DNA from 2 places in the Streptomyces sp. NPDC093111 genome. Region 1 is predicted to be linked to the other one. Evidence: riboswitches for the same ligand, from Rfam matches in the RefSeq annotation. Region 1 holds a riboswitch; the other holds the start of a gene.

Region 1 (7,094 bases):
GCCCTGGTGGCCCCGGGTGTGGCGGCACTACTCCTTCGCCTCCGCGCCCCGCTCCGACGGGCTGCTCTCCTTCCACGTGAAGGCCGTGCCCGCGGGCTGGGTGTCGAACGCGCTCGTGCACAGGGCCCGGCCCGGGGACGTCCTCCGGCTCGGCGGCCCGGCCGGCTCGATGACCGTCGACCACCGCACCGACAACGGACTGCTGTGCCTCGGCGGTGGTACGGGCATCGCCCCCATCAAGGCGCTGGTCGAGGACGTGGCCCAGTACGGCGGGCGCCGCTCCGTCGAGGTGTTCTACGGCGCCCGCAGCAACGGCGACCTGTACGACATCGAGACCATGCTGCGGATGCAGCAGTCCCACCCCTGGCTCTCCGTGCGCCCGGTCGTCGACGCCGGTCCCGGCGGCGCCCTGTCCGGCGGTCTGCCCGGGGCGGTGCGCGAGTTCGGCCCCTGGCACACGTACGAGGCGTACCTCTCCGGGCCGCCCGGCATGATCCGCCGCGGTGTCGACACCCTCGTGGGCGTCGGCATCCCCAGCCACCGCATACGGCACGACTCCATCGAGGAACTGGTCGGGACGAGGAATTGAGCACCTTCGAGCACACCGGCCCGCGATCCGCGCCGCCGCCGCGCACCGTCCGCCCGGGCAGCGACGGCGAGCATGAGGTCCAGCGGCGCACGGGCACCGCCGAGCGCGCCGACCGGTTCTACGCCGAGCAGGTCCTGGACCGGCTGAACCCCCGGATGCGGGAGTTCGTGGCCCGCCAGGAGATGTTCTTCCTGGCCACCGCCGACCGGCACGGCGCCTGCGACAACACCTTTCGGGCGGGCCCGGCCGGCTTCCTCCACGTCCTCGACGAGCTGCGGCTCGCCTACCCCGAGTACCGGGGGAACGGGGTGCAGGCCAGCCTCGGCAACATCGAGGAGAACCCGCAGGTCGGCCTCCTGATGGTGGACTTCCTCCGGGACCGTATCGGGCTCCACGTGAACGGCACGGCCCGGGTCGTGCCCGACGACGTGATGCGCGCCACCCAACCCGGACTCACGGTCGACCCGGTGCCGGGGCGGCGCGCCCTGAGCTGGGTGGAGATCACCGTGGAGGAGGCGTACATCCACTGTGCCAAGCACATCCCGCACCTCCGGAAGGTGTCCCGGGACGGTCCGGGCCGGGCGTGGGGCACCGACGACGTCCGGCGCAAGGGCGGCGACTTCTTCGGCGCCGCCGCGGACGCCCCGGAGCGGGGGCCGTTCCGCCCGCCGCCCCGCGCGGGCGCGGAGATCTGGCGGGCGGAGGCCGAGCGGGTGCTGGAGCGCGCGGAGCGGGGACGGCACGCGTCCGAGGGGTTCACCGGCTGGTTCAGCAGGGGCGTCCAAACCCCGATTCACTGACCTCGCGCTTTCACGAGGCGGGGTGTCGAACACACCGGGTTCGGCCCGCGGCGTCCCGACCTCCGCGAGGCGGTCCCCGCCCAGCGCGACCGCGAGGTGCTGCGCCTGAACGTCGCCGGACGGGCCCGGGACGCGTCGCGCGCCCGGGCCCGTCCCGTATCGGTGCAGGTCAGCGGACCTGGACGGATGCGACCAGAGTGTTCAGGTCCGGCCAGAGCTTCTTGTTCGTCTCCGGCAGTACGACCCACAGCACCGAGGGGCGGACCCGCCCGGTGTCGACCACGAGGACCGCGTTCAGGTCCATCGTGGACGGCACCCCGCGCTTGTGGAAGTGGATCTCGCTGACCAGCAGCCAGGCGTCATGTCCGTCGACCTTCAGCGGCTGCGAGGCGACGTCGACCAGGATCGCCTGGTCACGGGGGTACTCGTAGCGCCGCCGCTCGTCCATCACCGCGCCCGCCACGCCCCGCAGCTCCCCGGTGCCGCCGGCCGCGGCCATGATGTCCTCGTCGACCTGCGTGGACTTCACGAGTGCGCGCTGGCGCCCCTCCTGTTTGCGGGTGAAGCCGTCGAAGATGGGATCCTGCGTCTTGCTCCGGTCCCACGTGCCGCCCAGCTCCGCGTACTCCAGGGAGGAGTCCGTGACGGTGCCGATGACCGGCGAGCCCTCGCCCGGGTAGTCCGGCACCTTGACGGTCCCGGTGAGCCGCCGCTCCTCGGGCAGCGGGGAGGCGCCGGGGGTGAGAGTGGGCACGGGGATGCCCCGCCGCGGGGCGTCCGCGGTGCTGCCCGCGCAGGTGGCGGACGAGGAGTCCGGTGTGCTGTGCGCCTGCTGGACCACCTTGCCGCCGACCAGCACGGTGCACGTGAGAGTGCCCCCTTCCTGGTCCTCGCGGCTTCTGACGTCCAGATAGAAGTCGGCGCCCGCCGCCAGCTCGACGGTCTTGCGGTACGGCAGGATGACGACCCCGTGGGGCGTGTGGTCGCCGTTCGCCTCCCCGACGGTGAGGTTCACCGAGGGGTGGTCGCCCGTCGCGATGTAGGTGACCTCGACCCGCCGGGGTTGCTTGTCCGGGGATGCCCCGTCGTCGCTCGGGTCGCCGACGGCCAGGGCCAGGCCCACGGCGCCGAGCGTGACCACCTCGAAGAGGATCACCAGGACGCCGACCAGGTAGAACCCGCCCGGGATCCGGTCGAAGGTCTTCTTGCCGCGGCCGGAGTGGAACGCGCGTCTCGGCTGGGATGTCCGCGTCATGTCGTCCTCCCCCTCACGCCCGGCCGCTGTCGCCGGACCGGCGGTCGGCCGGCTCGTCGGCGAACCGCGTGGCCAGCAGCCCCGCCTCCCGCGCCTCGTCCAGCATCCGGTGCAGGTCCTGGAACCGGGACCGGTCGGCGAGCCCCTCGATCTCGGCGACGGCCAGCTCGTCCCGCACCGTGTTCACCACCAGCTCGTGCATGTCCTCGCCGAGTTGCTCCAGCTCTCGTACGGCCTCCCACTCGCGGTACGCCGCGTCCGCCGCGCGGGTGTTCTCGGCGTACCGCTCCAGCGCCTCCACCCGCTCCTCCAGCGCGCTCGACGACAGCCGCAGCGCCTGCCGCTGAGTCCGCAGCACCTCCTCCACCCGCGAGCCGGAGGCGTCCCCGGCAGCGGTGCGCACCCTCCGCGCCAGCCGGGTCAGCTCGGCCAGGCGCTGGGCGATCTCGTACTGTTGGGCCGGCAGCGTCACGTCGTTGGCGATGTCGTCCAGCAGCCCTTCCCGGTCGACCTGCGACTGGAGTACCGCCGTCACGGCGGCCTGGGCGCGTTCCATCCGGCGCAGCGGCGAGTGGCCCAGCAGCTCGCGCAGGGAGTCGTCGCCGAAGTCCTCGGCCAGGTAGTAGCGGCCGTGGCGCAGCCGGGCCACCCGCTGCCGCTCGTCGGTCCCGCAGCCGAGGACGACGATCAGCAGCCAGGCCAGCAGGTGCACGCCCACGACGGTCAGGACGAACGCCTCGAACCCGAACTGGACCCCGACCCAGATCAGCCCCGCCTGCGCCGCGAGCCCGACGGCCAGGCCGGGCCACACGCCGATCAGCGCCCACAGGATCGTCACCGGCAGGAGCGCGCACACCGCGGAGACCCCCAGGGCCGTCCAGATGTCCGCCTTGGTACGGCCGCCCAGCCCCGGATCCTCGGGCAGCGGCAGCGTGGCTGGGAAGAGTCCGTCGGCGGACTTCTCCAGCAGCGCGCGCTCCGCGCCTTCGAGGGCCGGATCCACCACCGGCCGCAGCGCAATGTCCTGCGCCATTCAGCAACACCCCCCACAGGTCGGGGGAGATCGTGACACACGCCAAAGGGGCTGCCCCCGCCACCCCTGTTCCCGGCCGCCGACTGACCGCTCGGGCCGGCGTGCGCGAGCACGTGCGGAAGCCGGCCGGCACAGCGGTGCGGTTCGCCCGCCACTGCCCTGGACCGGCGTGATCACCGACGCCCACCCGACGCGACAGCCGGGCCATCAGCCCGGCTGCCACCAGTCCGAACAGCCGAAACGGCCCGCCGAAGGAACCGACGGACCGTCACGGAGGATCGAGGCTAAGTTCTCAAATCCATTGGATTCGGACATGTCCTATTAAGTAGGGCCTGGTGATCTGAGTCACGGTCGGGCATTCTCCCGGAATGCTGTCGTGGCGTCATGCGCGAACCCCCGGGAACGAGTTGGGGAAAAGGATCACGACGCGTCGATTGATCCATTTCCGCCCCGTAAAAGATCTGCTTGCTTTTGCGAATCAGGCGCTTGTTCTCGCCGTTCGCCTTCGCCTACGGTCACCCGTCATCCGGACGGAACGCCGAATCCTGCCGCCGCCCGGGCACCGCACTCACTCACCCGTACGGCAGGAGCGGGGGACCCAGGTTCTCCGCCGTCCCGGTCTCCGGGGCGGCTCGGGGTGAAGCCGCGCGCCAGCGCGGCCGGGCAGCTCCTGCTCGAACCCGACAGCTCACCTCGCAGGCGAAGGAGAGGAATGCGCCATGCGTGGAACCGGGAAGCACCGCCGCCGCACGACCACCCCGCTCGCCCGAGGGCTGGCCGTCGTCGGCATCACCGGCAGCGCCGCACTCGCCCTGCCGCTCGCCGCGGCCACCGGCGCGTCGGCCCAGACCCCGAGCGCCCCGAGGGCCGTCCACTCGGTGGCGAACGTCGCGTCCGTCACATCCGTCGCAGTCGAAAAGGCCGTGGCCCAGACGGTGAAGACGAACGGTCTCGTGCGCTATTCCGTGGTCGCCGGCGACTCGCTCTCGAAAATCGCCCGGAAGCACCACGTGAGCGGCGGCTGGAAGACGATCTACCGCGACAACCGCGCCGCCGTCGGCGCGGACCCGAGCCTCATCCGTCCCGGCCTGCGACTCGCCCTCGACACCGGGAACGCCAAGGGCACCGACAACGCCGCGCGCCCGGCGGCGGCGCGTCCGGCCGCCGCGACCGGCGCCGCCGCCGCGCTCCCGGCGGTCGCCCGTCAGGCGTCCGCCGCCTCGCCCGCCGTGGTCCAGGCCGCGGCCCAGGCGCCCGCCGTCTCCTCCGCCGCCGCCATCTCGTACTCGAACGACCTGGACGGCTGGATCCGCGAGTCGCTCGCCATCATGGCCAAGAACGGCATCCCTGGCACCTACGACGGCATCCACCGCAACATCATGCGCGAGTCCTCGGGCAACCCGCTGGCCATCAACAACTGGGACTCCAACGCCCTCGCCGGCACCCCGTCCAAGGGCCTGCTCCAGGTGATCGAGCCCACCTTCCGGGCCTACCACGTCGCCGGCACCCCCTTCGACCTGTACGACCCGGTCGCCAACATCACCGCCGCCTGCAACTACGCGGCCGACCGCTACGGCTCGATCGACAACGTCAACAGCGCCTACTGACGGCACCGCGCGAGCTCTCCCGGCCGAGGCGCTTCGCCGAGGTGTCCCTATGATTGTCGTTACCCTCGGTAGCGGCAGCATGGGGGCACCACGGCCGGAAGGAGCCATCGGAGATGACGGGCTGGAACGCGCGGAACATCCCCTCCCAGGGAGGGCGCACGGCGGTGGTCACCGGAGCCAACAGCGGCATCGGATACGTCACCGCCCGCGAGCTGGCCCGCGCCGGGGCCCACGTCGTCCTCGCCTGCCGCAGCCGCACCCGCGGCGAGGCCGCCCTGTCCCGGCTGCGCGACGAGGTCCCGCACGCCTCCGCCGCGTTCGCACCGCTCGACCTCGGCGACCTCGCCTCCGTGCGCGCCTTCGCCGCCGCCCGCGCCGAAGCCGACGAGCGACTCGACCTGCTCGTCAACAACGCGGGCGTGATGGCCCTGCCCCACGGCCGCACCGCCGACGGCTTCGAAACCCAGTTCGGCGTGAACCACCTCGGCCACTTCGCGCTCACCGGGCTGCTCATGCCCCAGCTGCTGCGCACCCCGGACGCCCGGATCGTCAGCCTCTCCAGCGGCTTCCACGCGCTCGCCGACCTGGACCACACCGACCTCAACGCCGAACGCGGCTACCGGCGCTGGATCGCCTACGGGCGGTCCAAGACGGCCAACCTCCTCTTCGTCCACGAACTCTCCCGCCGCCTGGCCGCCGCCGGCTCCGGGATCGTCGCGGCCGCCGCCCACCCCGGCTACGCCGCCACCAACCTGCAGACGGCCGGCCCCCGACAGGAGGGCCGCAAGACCGCCGCGCGCCTGATGGAACTGGGCAACCGGATCATCGCCCAGCCCGCCACCGGCGGCGCGCTGCCCACCCTGTACGCCGCCACCGCCCCCGGCGTGCGCCCCGACGCCTTCATCGGCCCCAAGCTGGGCTGGCGCGGCCCGCCCACCCGTTCCTGGCGGGCCGGCTGGACCCTCGACGACACCTCCGGCGAGCGCCTGTGGACCGCGTCCGAGGAGCTCACCGGTATCCGGTACGCCTCACTGGCCGGCTAGGCAGCGGTACGGCTAGGGCCTGCGGCCCGCAGCCCGCGGCCCGCCGCTCAGGCGAGGAACTCCCCGTCGCGGGCCACCACGACACCGCCGTGCACGACCAGGTCCCGGCGCGGCATGTCCACCACGACCTGGGGCAGGCACTCGCCCCGCACGAGGACGAAGTCGGCCGGCGCGCCGGGCCGGAGGTCGGCGTGCGGCAGGCCCATGACGTCCGCGCCGCCGTGCGCGGCGACGCCGTAGCAGTCGGTCAGCTCGTCGTCGAGGCGGACGTCCGTGACCCAGCCGAGCAGGTGGGCGCGGTGCATCATGTCCGCGTTGCCGAACGGGCTCCAGGAGTCCCGCACGCCGTCGGAGCCGAGGCCGACCCGTACGCCGTGCTCGCGGAGCCGGGCGATCGGCAGGACCAGCGAGTCGGAGGGCGCGACGGTCGTGAGGGCGATGTCCTGGGCGCCCAGATCGGCGGCGATCGCGCCCAGCTCGCGGTCGGACAGGGCGGGCAGGCAGAAGACGTGGCTGACGGTGACCCTGCCCGCGAGCGACAGGGCGCGGGTGCGCTCGATGATCCCGCGCATCGCCTTGATGCCCTTCTCGCCGCGGTCGTGCAGGTGGATGTCCACGCCCACGCCGTGCCGGTCCGCGATGCCGAAGACCAGGTCGAGCTGCTCGTCGAGGGCCTGGTCGAAGCCGATCGGGTCGATGCCGCCGATCATGTCCACGAGCCCCTGGCGGGCCGCGTCCTCCAGCAGCTTCGCGGTCCCCGGGGTGCG
Region 2 (7,094 bases), on a different contig from region 1:
GCGCAACAGCGGCGTGATCCACAGCGGCATCTACTACCGGCCGGGCTCCCTCAAGGCCAGGTTCGCGGTCGAGGGCGCGGCCGAGATGGTCAAGTTCTGCACCGAGTACGGCATCCCCCACCAGGTCACCGGCAAGCTGATCGTCGCCACCGACCGCGAGGAGCTGCCCCGGCTGCACGCGCTCGTCCAGCGCGGCAGGGAGAACGGGATCCCGGTCCGCGAGCTGGGCCCGGCGCAGATCAGCGAGTACGAGCCCCGGGTGCGGGGCGTGGCCGCGATCCACGTCGGCACGACCGGCATCGTCGACTACGGGGCGGTGGCGGCGAAGCTGGCCGAGGCGTCCGGGGCGCGGATCCTCTACGGGTCGGCGGTCACGGCCGTCGACCGGCGCCCCTGGGGCGTGGCCGTGCGCACGGCCGCCGGGCGCGTCGTGCGCGGGCGGGTCCTGGTCAACTGCGCGGGACTGCACTGCGACCGGGTGGCGCGGCTCGCGGGCGACGACCCGGAGATGCGGATCGTGCCCTTCCGCGGCGAGTACTACGAGCTGACCGACCCCTCCCTGGTGCGCGGCCTGGTCTACCCGGTGCCCGATCCGGCCTTCCCCTTCCTCGGGGTGCACCTCACCCGGGGCATCGACGGCGGCGTCCACGTCGGGCCGAACGCGGTCCCGGCCCTCGCCCGCGAGGGCTACGGCTGGTCGGTGGTCCGCCCCCGCGAGCTCGCCGGCACCCTCGCCTGGCCGGGCAGCTGGGCCATCGCCCGGGCGCACTGGCGCTACGGGGCGGGCGAGCTGCACCGCTCCCTGTCCAAGCGCGCCTTCACCGAGGCGGTCCGGCGGATGCTCCCGATCGTCGAGGAGCGCGACCTGCGGCGGGCCGAGCCGGGCGTCCGGGCCCAGGCGGTCCTCAAGGACGGCACCCTGGTGGACGACTTCCTGATCCGCGAGTCCGTGCGCACCGTCCACGTGCTCAACGCCCCGTCCCCGGCGGCGACGGCCTCCCTGCCGATCGGCCGCGAGGTCGCGAACCGGGCACTGGCCCTGCTGTAGCGGGCGGTGGGCTCCGGGCCCGGTCCGAGCCGCCCCGCCACCGCCATCGCCACCGCCCCCGGGCTCCCCCGCCGCACGCCCCGGCGCGCCGTAGAATCGGCGCATTGTGTCTGAGCAGCCAGAGAACCACCCGCACACCACCCCCGACGACCGCATCCGGGCCGACCAGCGCGCCGCCCGGCTCGGCAGCCGGATGTTCGCGCCGGGCGAGGGGCCCCTGCCCGACCCGGCCGGCTCGCACTACGAGCGGCGGATCCGCAGCTTCCAGCCGCGCCGCAGCCGCGTCACCGCGGGCCAGGCCGAGGCCATGCTGAAGCGGTGGCCCGACTGGGGGTTCGACATCGACGGCCTGCGCCGGCTCGACCTGACCGAGATGTTCGGCGGGCTGCCGGTCGTCATGGAGATCGGCTTCGGCATGGGCGAGGCCACCGCGCAGATGGCCGCCGCCGACCCCGGCACCGGCATCCTCGCGGTCGACGTCCACACCCCCGGCCAGGGCAACCTGCTCGGGCTCGCCGACCGCAACGGCCTGGAGAACGTCCGGGTCGCCAACGGCGACGCGATCATCCTGCTGCGCGAGATGCTCACGCCCGAGTCCCTCGACGGCTGCCGGGTGTACTTCCCGGACCCCTGGCCCAAGAAGCGGCACCACAAGCGGCGTCTGATCCAGCCCGACTTCCTCACGCTGCTCGCGCCCCGCCTCAAGCCCGGCGGCGTGCTGCACTGCGCCACGGACTGGGAGCCGTACGCGGAGCAGATGCTGGAAGTGCTCAGCGCGCACCCCGACTTCGAGAACACCCAGGCCGACGGCGGCTACGCGCCCCGGCCCGGGTACCGGCCGCTGACCCGGTTCGAGGGGCAGGGCCTCGACAAGGGGCACGTCGTCCACGACCTGCTGTTCCGCAGGCGCTGAGCTCACCCGAGGCGGCGAGGGGCGGGTTTTCCACAGGCTGCGGGAACCCCCTCGCCGGTGTCGGTGCCGCTCGTTAGGGTCGTTCCGTGTCGTCGAACCCGATCGTCGGATCCACCACCGAGCCCGTCCCCGCCCCGGCCCCGGCCACGGCGGTCATCCCCGCGCCCGCACCCGTGCCCGCCCTGGAGACCGACCAGCCGGACTTCGCGGCGGTCCCGGAGCGTGCCAAGTGGCGGTACAAGCCGCGCCGCGCCTTCTGGCGCAGCAAGGTGCTGCGGGCCGTCACGCTGATCACCCTGCTCGCGCTGTGCGCCCTGGCGATCCTGGCCCTGGTCCGGGAGGAGACCGGCACCGAGGGCTTCCTCGTCGGCCTCGGCCTCGCGGTCCTGCCCGTACCGCTGCTGATGGCCGCGTTCCGCTGGCTCGACCGGGTCGAACCGGCCCCCTGGAAGAACCTGCTGTTCGCCCTCGCCTGGGGCGCGTTCGCCTCCACGCTGGTCGCGATCCTGGCCAACTCCTTCGCGGTGGAGTGGATCAGCAGCGCCACCGCCGACCCCGGCTCCGCCGACACCCTCGGCGCGACCGCGGTCGCCCCGGTCGTGGAGGAGACCGCCAAGGGCGCGGCCGTTCTGCTGCTCTTCCTCTTCCGCCGCCGGGACTTCACGGGCCCGGTCGACGGCCTCGTCTACGCCGGGTTCACGGCCACCGGCTTCGCGTTCACCGAGAACATCCTCTACCTGGGCAACGCCTTCGGCGAGGACCAGGAGATCGGCTCCACCGGGCTCGGCTCCATGACCTTCGGGACCTTCCTCGTCCGGATCATCATGTCGCCGTTCGCCCACCCGCTGTTCACCTCGCTCACCGGCCTCGGCTTCGGCTTCGCCGCCGCCCTCGCGGCCGGCGCCCGCTTCCGCCGCACCCGGCTGGTGCTGTTCCCGCTCACCGGCCTGCTGCTCGGCATGGGCATGCACGCCCTGTGGAACGGTTCGGCGACCTTCCACCCGCTGGCGTTCCTCGCCGTGTACGGGATGTTCATGGTCCCGGTCTTCGCCCTGCTGACCTGGCTCGCGATATGGAGCCGGCAGAAGGAGCTGCGCACGATATCCGGCGAGCTCCCGGCCTACGCGACGGCCGGGTGGCTCGCGCACGACGAACCGCTCGCGCTCTCCTCGATGCGGGCCCGCGCGCTGGCCCGCGGCTTCGCCGCCCGTACGTACGGGAAGGCGGCCGCGCAGGCGGTCGGCGAGTACGAGTCCTTCGCCACCACGCTGGCCTTCCTGCGCCACCGGGCCGGACGCGGCCAGGCGGCCCCGGACTTCGCGGCCCGCGAGCAGGAGCTGCTGCACCACCTGTGGCAGCGCAGGCAGGTGGCCTCGCCCGCGCTCACCTACGCCGCACGGGCCACGGGCCGGGTCTGGGCGCCGCCGCAGTACCTGGACTACGGCGGCTACAACCCGTACCGCAGCTAGTACGGCGGCGGCCGGCGCGGGCGGCGGGGCGGTCGGGTCAGACCGCCGATGCCTCGTCCAGCACCGCGAGCTCCGCGGGCGTCAGCTCCAGGTCGGCGACGGCGACGAGGGCGGGCAGCTGCTCGACCGTGCGGGCCGAGGCGATCGGAGCGACGACGGTGGGGCGGGAGGCCAGCCAGGCCAGGGCGACGGTGGCCGGCTCGGCGTCGTGCGCCTCGGCGACCGCGTCGAGCGCGGCGAGCACCTTCTGGCCCCGCTCGGTCTCCAGGTGCTTGGCCGCTCCCTCGGCGCGGACGCTGGCCACGGTGGTGCCGGGGCGGTACTTGCCGGTGAGGAAGCCCGAGGCGAGCCCGAAGTACGGCACGGCGGCGAGGCCGGCCCGCTCGGCGGTCTCCAGGAGGGCGCCCTCGTAGGTCTCGCGGGAGACCAGGTTGTAGTGCGGCTGGAGGGCGACGTAGCGGGCGAGCCCCTCGGCCTCGGCGAAGTCGAGCGAGGCGCGCAGCCGCTCCGGGGAGATGTTGGAGGCGGCGACGGCCCGGACCTTGCCGTCCTTCACCAGCTGGTCGAGCGCGGTGACGATCTCCTCGACCGGCACCGACTCGTCGTCGAAGTGCGTGTAGAAGAGGTCGATGTAGTCCGTGCCGAGGCGGCGCAGCGACTCCTCGACGGCGCCCTTGATGGTGGCCGCGCCGAGCCCCTTGAAGCGGGGGTGGGCACCGGCCTTGGTCGCCACGAGGACGTCGGCGCGCTTGCCGCGGGAGGCGAGCCAGCGGCCGATGACGGTCTCGGACTCACCGCCCTCGTGGCCCTCGGCCCACGCGGAGTAGACGTCGGCGGTGTCGACGAAGTTGCCGCCCGCGGCGGTGTACGCGTCGAGGACGGCGAAGGACTGCGCCTCGTCGGCGCTCCAGCCGAAGACGTTGCCGCCGAGGGCGAGCGGGAAGACGTGCAGGTCGGAGGAGCCCAGCTTGCGGAGAGAAGTCATGGGTTGATCAACCCCCCGCACGGCCGGGCCTATTCCGCTTCGGCGAAGGACGTCCGGACGGATGTCCGGGCGCGGGCCCCGGCGGACGTCAGAGGCTGAGGCCCTTCGACCGCAGCCAGCTCGCCGGGTCGATGCCGCCGCCGGACGGGGTGTGGACCTCCAGGTGGAGGTGGGGGCCGGTGACGTTGCCGGTGGCGCCGACCCGGCCGATGGTGTCGGCGGTGCCGACGGACTGGCCCGCGCCGACCGTCATCGAGGACAGGTGGCAGTACCAGACCTCGGTGCCGTCCTCGAGTTCGAGGACGATCCGGTAGCCGTACGAGCCGGACCAGCCGGCCGACTTCACGGTGCCGCTGTGGACGGCCTTGACCGGGGTGCCGGTGGGCGCGGCGAAGTCCAGGCCGGTGTGGTAGCCGGAGGACCACATCGAGCCGGCCTCGCCGTAGGTGGAGGTCAGCGTGTACGAGGAGGTGGGCAGCGAGTAGCTGGCGGCCAGCTTGGCCAGGCGCTCGGCCTCGGCCTTCGCCGCGGCTTCCGCCTCGGCCTTCTTCTTCGCCTCGGCCGCCGCCTTCTCCGCCGCCTCGGCCTTCGCCTCGGCCTCCTTCGCCGCCTTCTCGGCGGCGGCCTTCTGCGCCGCCTCCTTCTCGGCGGTGTCGGCGGCGGCCTGCTGCTGCTCGGCCTGCTGGAGGATGCGGGCGCGCAGCGCCTCGCCGGCGTCGGCGGCCTGCTGCTTGGACCCCGCGGGCGCGTCGGCGGAGGTGCTGTCCTCGGGCGCGGTGTAGGTGAGGGCGGTGAGCGGCTGCGCGTTGTTCGCGACCTGCGCGCTGTCGCCGGAGCCCTTGTCCTTGCCGCCGATCAGGTCGCCGATGCCGGGGAGCGCGGAGGCGTCGGGCAGGTCGAGGTCCGGCAGGGAGATGGCGACCGGGGGCTTCTCCTGCGCGGTGGCCAGGCCGCCCGCGCCGACGGCGGCGATGACGCCGACACCGAGGACGGTGGAGGAGCGGGCGAAGTTGGAGCGCTGCTTGACGACCCGGTGCCGGCCGCCGGAGCGGTTCTGGGCCCGCAGCGAGTCCTCGGTGGGGTTCCATTCCTCCCCGCCCGCGCCCGCGGCGCCATGGGCGCCGAAAGAGTCGAAGGGGGCTTCGGGAGCAGGGGTGTCGGACGCCACGGAGGCGCTCTCCTTTCCTTCCTTCTCGCCTACCGGGTTAGCTGACGGGTTCGGAGCAGGAAGGTCTCCTACGGGTGTGCCGCACGGGTGCGGCGTGGCCCGATTCACCCCAAGTGGTGGTTCCCCGGTTCCCTTGCGGGATTCGGCGCACGCGCACGGTGCCGTCTCTTGCGACGGCTGTGACGACCGCGCTGCGTTATCGAACGTTAATAGACACGGCCTCCCGATTCCAAGCCGTTCCCCTTGATCATTAGCTGAATTGAGAGGGAATGGCCCGAGTTGACCCCCGGTCAGACAGGATCCGCGTCACAGCGGGAATCTGACGTTGCATCAATTGTTATCGGAGCGACACCCCTCGACTACGTCCCGTCACCACCGTTCCGAGGCCCGTCCGGAGGCCCTTCCCGCGACCCGTCCCGAGGCACCTCCCGCGACCCGTCCCGAGGCGCCCCCCGCCCCCCTTCGGACGGCGCCCCCGCCGACGTCTCCGGGGCCTCCTCCGGCGGCACCACCGGCATGGTCCGGCGCCGTTCCGGCTGTCCCGCCGCCGGGCGGCTCACCGCGAGCAGCGCCATGTCGTCGTTCGAACCCCCGCCGGTGTGCCGGCGCACATCCGCCACCAGCGCGTCCAGGAGTTCCTCCGGGCCGGGGAAGAGCCGCCCCGCGAGCCGCTCCGCCGGATCGTAGAAGACCCCGCGCGCGTCCCGCGCCTCCGAGAGACCGTCCGTGTAGAGCAGCAGCGTCGCGCCCACCGGGTACGGCCTCTCGTCGGCCCGGTCGGGCCACATCGCCAGCTCTCCCATCCCCAGCGGCAGCGCGGGCTCGGTCGGCTGGAGCCGACCGACCCCGCCGTCCCCGTACAGCAGCAGCGGCTCCGGGTGCCCCCGGTTCACGACCCGCACGACACCGCCGCCACCGCCGCCACCACCCTCGGCGCGCGGGATCTCCGCGAGGACCGCCGTCGTGAACCCCTCGAAGGCGTCGAGCCCGTCCCGCCGCGTGCCCTCGCGGTCCAGCGCCCCTTCCAGCCGCTGTGCCACGCCCTCCAGCGTGGGCTCCAGCTCGGCCGCCTCCCGGAAGGCGCCGATGACCACGGCCACGGCCTCCACCGCGTCGAGCCCCTTGCCCCGCACGTCGCCGACGATCAGCCGTACGCCGTAGGGCGTGTCCTGGACGGCGAACAGGTCGCCGCCGATGAACGCGTCGGCCTGCGCCGCCTCGTACCGGGCCGCGATCCGCAGCCCGCCGATCCGCTCGGCGGGCGTCGGCAGCACCGCCTTCTGCACCGTCGCCGCGATCACCCGCGCCGACGCGAGCCGCTCGCCGCTGCGCCGCACCACCCGGTTGATCAGCATGGCGAGCGCCGCGACGGTGAGGATGGTCAGCGTCTCGGTGAGCGAGGCGACATGGCGGGCCGTGCCGTTGTGGATGTGCAGGCCGATGGTGGCGAGGACGACGGCGGTGCCCGTCAGGAAGGTCGTCAGCGTGGAGAAGAAGGGGGCGGCGATCAG

The links. A riboswitch is a leader RNA that binds a small molecule or an ion and turns the genes downstream of it on or off. The one in region 1 is predicted to bind cyclic di-AMP.
Region 2: it holds a riboswitch for cyclic di-AMP, as region 1 does, so the genes downstream of both, AB0Q96_RS33245 (M23 family metallopeptidase) here and AB0Q96_RS24340 (LysM peptidoglycan-binding domain-containing protein) in region 1, are expected to answer to the same signal.

What each region holds. Positions count from the first base shown of each region.
Region 1 covers NZ_JBFBNW010000013.1:298,323-305,416, reverse strand. Annotated here, with positions in the region: gene AB0Q96_RS24360 (globin domain-containing protein) at 1-589, shown strand, start outside; gene AB0Q96_RS24355 (pyridoxamine 5'-phosphate oxidase family protein) at 586-1,389, shown strand; gene AB0Q96_RS24350 (hypothetical protein) at 1,559-2,644, opposite strand; gene AB0Q96_RS24345 (hypothetical protein) at 2,658-3,677, opposite strand; cyclic di-AMP (ydaO/yuaA leader) riboswitch at 4,237-4,392, shown strand; gene AB0Q96_RS24340 (LysM peptidoglycan-binding domain-containing protein) at 4,397-5,284, shown strand; gene AB0Q96_RS24335 (oxidoreductase) at 5,398-6,327, shown strand; gene AB0Q96_RS24330 (amidohydrolase) at 6,375-7,094, opposite strand, start outside.
Region 2 covers NZ_JBFBNW010000024.1:92,534-99,627, reverse strand. Annotated here, with positions in the region: gene lhgO (L-2-hydroxyglutarate oxidase) at 1-1,048, shown strand, start outside; gene trmB (tRNA (guanosine(46)-N7)-methyltransferase TrmB) at 1,242-1,961, shown strand; gene AB0Q96_RS33255 (PrsW family intramembrane metalloprotease) at 2,135-3,430, shown strand; gene AB0Q96_RS33250 (aldo/keto reductase) at 3,468-4,415, opposite strand; gene AB0Q96_RS33245 (M23 family metallopeptidase) at 4,504-5,583, opposite strand; cyclic di-AMP (ydaO/yuaA leader) riboswitch at 5,595-5,741, opposite strand; gene AB0Q96_RS33240 (PP2C family protein-serine/threonine phosphatase) at 5,943-7,094, opposite strand, start outside.